Regions from separate parts of the Brevibacillus sp. FSL K6-0770 genome, predicted to be linked through region 1. Evidence: predicted binding sites of a transcription regulator. Region 1 holds the regulator's gene; the other holds the start of a gene.
What was found. Region 1 encodes LexA, which represses DNA repair genes until DNA is damaged. Its sites were predicted from a motif close to CGAACATATGTTCG; they were not measured.

Region 1 (2,200 bases):
CCGGCATGCGGGCTTCCTGGTATCCTTCGCAGTCTGCGTAAAAGCTGCGGGCGATCTCGGCGAACAGCTCAAGATCGTAGCATTCGCAGACGATGTCCAAATCACTGTCGCCAAGATCGATGTCGAGCGGAATCGTTCCGGCGAGCACCGGATCAAAAGCTTGCAGGCGTTGCAAGACCGCGCTTTGTTCGATGGCTCGTGCGGCTGTTTGCTGTTTTGCTGTACCGTTTTGCAAATAGGTGAGATCACGCCAGTTTCTCGTCATAGAAAACTCCTGTTTCCTTCGGTATTTGCAGATGTTTGTCGCAACAAGTATGATAGATTCGCGAAAACAAGTGTGCAACAAAAATCGCTTTTGCTCGTATTACCTATGTGAGGGGAGTGCATGCAGATGGATATTTTACTCTGGATCGTTGTTTTGGTGCTATTCGCGCTCAGTATTGCAGGTATATTTTTGCCTGTGTTACCCGATACGATTTTGCTGTGGGCAGGCTTTTTGCTCTACCACTTTTTCATAGCAGATCCGGGAGCGGGGTTGCCAGCGTCCTTCTGGTGGGGAATGGTGGTATTCAGTATATTGCTGTACGGCGCTGACTTGTTGACCAACATGTATTTCGTGAAAAAATACGGCGGCTCCAAATGGTCGTCGGTGGCGGCTGCCGCAGGGATTTTTCTCGGGATTTTCGTGTTCCCGCCATTTGGGATGATCATTTTGCCGTTTGTCTTCGTCGTGCTGGTGGAGCTGTTGGTGCAGAACCAGCCTTTCGAGCGGGCGGTCAAAGCGGGCTTTGGCTCCCTGATCGGCTTTTTGGGAAGCGCAGTAGTCAAAGTAGTGTTGCAGGTGACCATGATTATCTGGTTTTTCCTCGCCAGATAGAGAGAAAAAAGGACAGCGATGGCTGTCCTTTTTGTATGCCGCGAAATTAGTGAATGAGGCGGTAGACGCCGATGACTTTGCCGAGAATGGAAACGGCGTCCAAAATGATCGGTTCCATCGTGGCGTTCTCAGGCTGGAGACGGAAGTGGTTTTTTTCTTTGAAAAAGCGCTTGACGGTTGCTTCGTCTTCTTCGGTCATGGCGACAACGATATCTCCGTTGTTTGCTACATGCTGCTGGCGCACGATGACGTAGTCTCCGTCGAGGATTCCGGCGTCGATCATACTGTTTCCGGACACGCGCAGCATGTACACCTTGTCTGAAGTCACGATATTTTCTGGAAGCGGGAAGTATTCCTCTACGTCCTCAATCGCCGTGATCGGTTGCCCGGCGGTTACTTTCCCGATGACAGGAACGCGGACAACGGAGTCTTCGAAGTTGTCCTGGAAGCGATCTTCTTCAGACAACAGCTCGATCGCGCGCGGTTTGGTCGGGTCGCGGCGAATCAGGCCTTTCTTTTCCAGGCGGGCCAAGTGGCCGTGTACGGTAGAGCTGGAAGCCAGTCCGACAGCTTCGCCGATTTCGCGCACAGATGGAGGATAACCTTTGTCGCGAACTTCCTTCCGAATGAATTCGATGATGGCTTGTTGTCTGCTAGATAATTTTGACATAAAAAGACACCCCTGATTTCTCGAACATATTTTCCTATATTATACCATGGGAGCTTGCGTTCGACAAACATAAGTTCGATAAAAAGGCGAACAGGAATTTTTGCCCGAAAGAACGTTTCTTGTCGAATGGTTGGTGCGAGCCAGAAGCATGGCTGTTCGCGGATTGTCCCATACCAAAAGGGGAATTGGCCATCTTGCCGTCACCTGCGTGAATTTTGCAAAGGGGCAGGTTTTCGTATTGACATGAACATATGTTCTCATTTATGATTGGAATACGAACTTATAGAACGTATGTTTGCAGGAGGTTATCCCATGAATGTCATGTCTATTCCTAACCGTTTTGAAAAAGAATCGTCCCGTCGCGTCCGTTTTGGTATTACCAGAGGCCAAGCCCTGTTGTTCCTGATTACGTTTTCTCTCTTTTTTTACTTGTTGACCGAACTGGTGTTTGCTTCTTCGCACGCTGAACCGCTAAAAGGAACAGAAGTGACGGTTCGCGACGGTGACAGCTTGTGGACCATTGCAGTCCGCCATCAAACGGAGACGGTCGATGTACGCGATCTGATCCAGGATATTAAAGAGGCGAACGATCTGCAGAGCAATCTGATTTATCCGGGACAGACCTTGCTCATTCCCGATCCGAAATGATAGAA
Region 2 (2,200 bases), 1.4 Mb from region 1:
TGCGCTTCCAGCTCCATTTGCCCTGATAAATTTTTTTCATCGTTTGGGTATCCGTACGTGTCAATGGCTGCACATCGGCATGGCGACTGCCCGCCCGGCGCTGGACGTGAAACCGTTCCCCTGTTTCCAGGTCGATGACGGTCGCGTATTCCATGCGCCCGAAAGTCTGCTTGACTTGTTCCCACGGAGTTGCTTTGGCGTAGTGCACACTTTCCACTTTTGCTACCAGATCTTCGATTTTTTGTTTCAAGTTTGCGCTCAGCATGTATTGCAGCGGGCGTTCCTTTTCAAACAAATTCCCGTCGTGATCGTACAAGAAATGGCGATTGTGCACGACAAGAGTCGGGCGGACCCAGTATGGATTCACATAGGCTGCGACTGTCTTTGCACGCAGCAGTTGCTTCACAAACGAGTGCTGGGCGCGAAACGTCAACGTGGAGTGAAAGGAAGAAGCGGGTGAGACCGAGACAGATACGGTGATTTCTTCTTTGCTTTTGGCATGGGCAGATTGGGCGGATGGCTCCGGGATCAACAGCGTCAGGAGAAGACAGATGAATACGAAAGCAAATCGTAAGTGTCGCACCGGATGAAAGCACCTCCACCAGTTATGTTGTCTTGACAAAAGCAGGGCAATGAGGTGTAAATCTTGGCATCATAAGCGTCGTGGTCGCACGCCATACTGTAGGCATACGGTGATCGAAGGAGGAGTCTTTTCATATGTCTACCATGCCAAGAGGTAGCTACAAAGACCAGTTCCATCAGCGTTTGTACGTTCAGTTGAATCAGGGACACAACAAGCTCAATTACCAGCAGATCAACAAAATCCAGGAGCAAATGCAGAGCGGTGTGGATGAATATGCCCACATGCAGCATGATGTGTCAGATACACTCGGGATGAACAAACACTAAAGCGACGCCGTATGGCCCGTTCCTCGCAAGCAGGAGCGGGCTTTTGCATGGAAATACACGTTCGCTTTTCGGGCGCTTTGTGATACAGTAGAGAGTAGAAACTTAAGCCTACGGAGAGTGGACTATGCGCATTTTAGGAATCGACCCTGGCATTGCGATCGTTGGGTTTGGGGTTCTGGATAAGCAGGGTAGCCAATTGCGTCCCGTCCAGTATGGAAGCATTCAGACAGAGGCAGGCTTGCCTGTTCCGCTTCGCCTGAAACAAATTTTTGAAGCGATGCAAAGCTTGCTGGAAACGTATCGACCAGATGAAATGTCAGTAGAAAAGCTGTTTTTCAATAAAAACGTGACAACCGCCTTCACCGTCGGGCAAGCGCGCGGCGTCATCCTGCTCGCGGCAGAGCTTGCTGGGGTGCCCGTGTACGAATACACGCCGATGCAAGTCAAGCAGGCGGTGACCGGGTACGGTGGGGCAGAGAAGAAGCAAATCCAGGAAATGACCAAGCTGCTCTTGCGGCTGAAAGAAGTGCCAAAGCCGGATGACGTGGCGGATGCGTTGGGGATTGCGATTACGCACGCACAGTTTAAGGCGTTTATCTCCATCTCGGAAGGAGTTCAAAAATGATTGATTTTGTGGAAGGGACACTTTGTTACCTGGATTCAGAATACATAGTCGTAGAGACTGGAGGGATCGGGTATCGCCTGTTTTGTCCCAATCCGTACCAGTTCGTTCGCTACGAGGGCAGCAAGACGAAGCTGTATACGCACCATCATGTCCGCGAAGACGCGATATTGCTCTACGGCTTTGCGACCCGCGACGAACGCGATTTGTTCCGCAAGCTGCTCGACGTGAGCGGCATCGGGCCAAAAGGCGGCCTGGCGATTCTCGCGGCTGCTACACCTGAGCAGCTCGTGATGGCCGTGCAACAAGAAAATGTGACGTATTTGACCAAGTTCCCCGGGATCGGCAAAAAGACGGCACAGCGCATTATTCTCGATCTCAAGGACAAGTTGGTCGGCTATACGCCATCGGCGATTTTGACTGTCGCAGCCGGCGATCTGACGGCAGGCGAGCAGGCGGTATCCGCGTTGAACGAAGCGCTCGACGCCTTGACGGCGCTCGGCTATTCGGATGGCGAGCTGCAAAAAATCAGAAACGCGCTGTCGGAGAAATCCAAAGAGGGCGAGAGTGTTGAAAAGCTCATCAAGCAAGGGCTTGCCCTGCTCATGAGGGGGTAGGATTTTGGATCAGCGAATTATTACGACGCACATGAACTGGGAAGAGGATGCT

Region 2: ruvC (crossover junction endodeoxyribonuclease RuvC) is a predicted target of LexA. The motif match lies at 960-973, and genes of this name have one in related genera.

What each region holds. Positions count from the first base shown of each region.
Region 1 covers NZ_JBBOBQ010000001.1:3,352,782-3,354,981, reverse strand. Annotated here, with positions in the region: gene NST23_RS15585 (DUF4269 domain-containing protein) at 1-265, opposite strand, end outside; gene NST23_RS15580 (DUF456 domain-containing protein) at 392-877, shown strand; gene lexA (transcriptional repressor LexA) at 924-1,547, opposite strand; gene yneA (cell division suppressor protein YneA) at 1,860-2,195, shown strand.
Region 2 covers NZ_JBBOBQ010000001.1:1,909,897-1,912,096, forward strand. Annotated here, with positions in the region: gene NST23_RS09270 (hypothetical protein) at 1-583, opposite strand, end outside; gene NST23_RS09275 (hypothetical protein) at 718-909, shown strand; gene ruvC (crossover junction endodeoxyribonuclease RuvC) at 1,034-1,534, shown strand; gene ruvA (Holliday junction branch migration protein RuvA) at 1,531-2,148, shown strand; gene ruvB (Holliday junction branch migration DNA helicase RuvB) at 2,153-2,200, shown strand, end outside.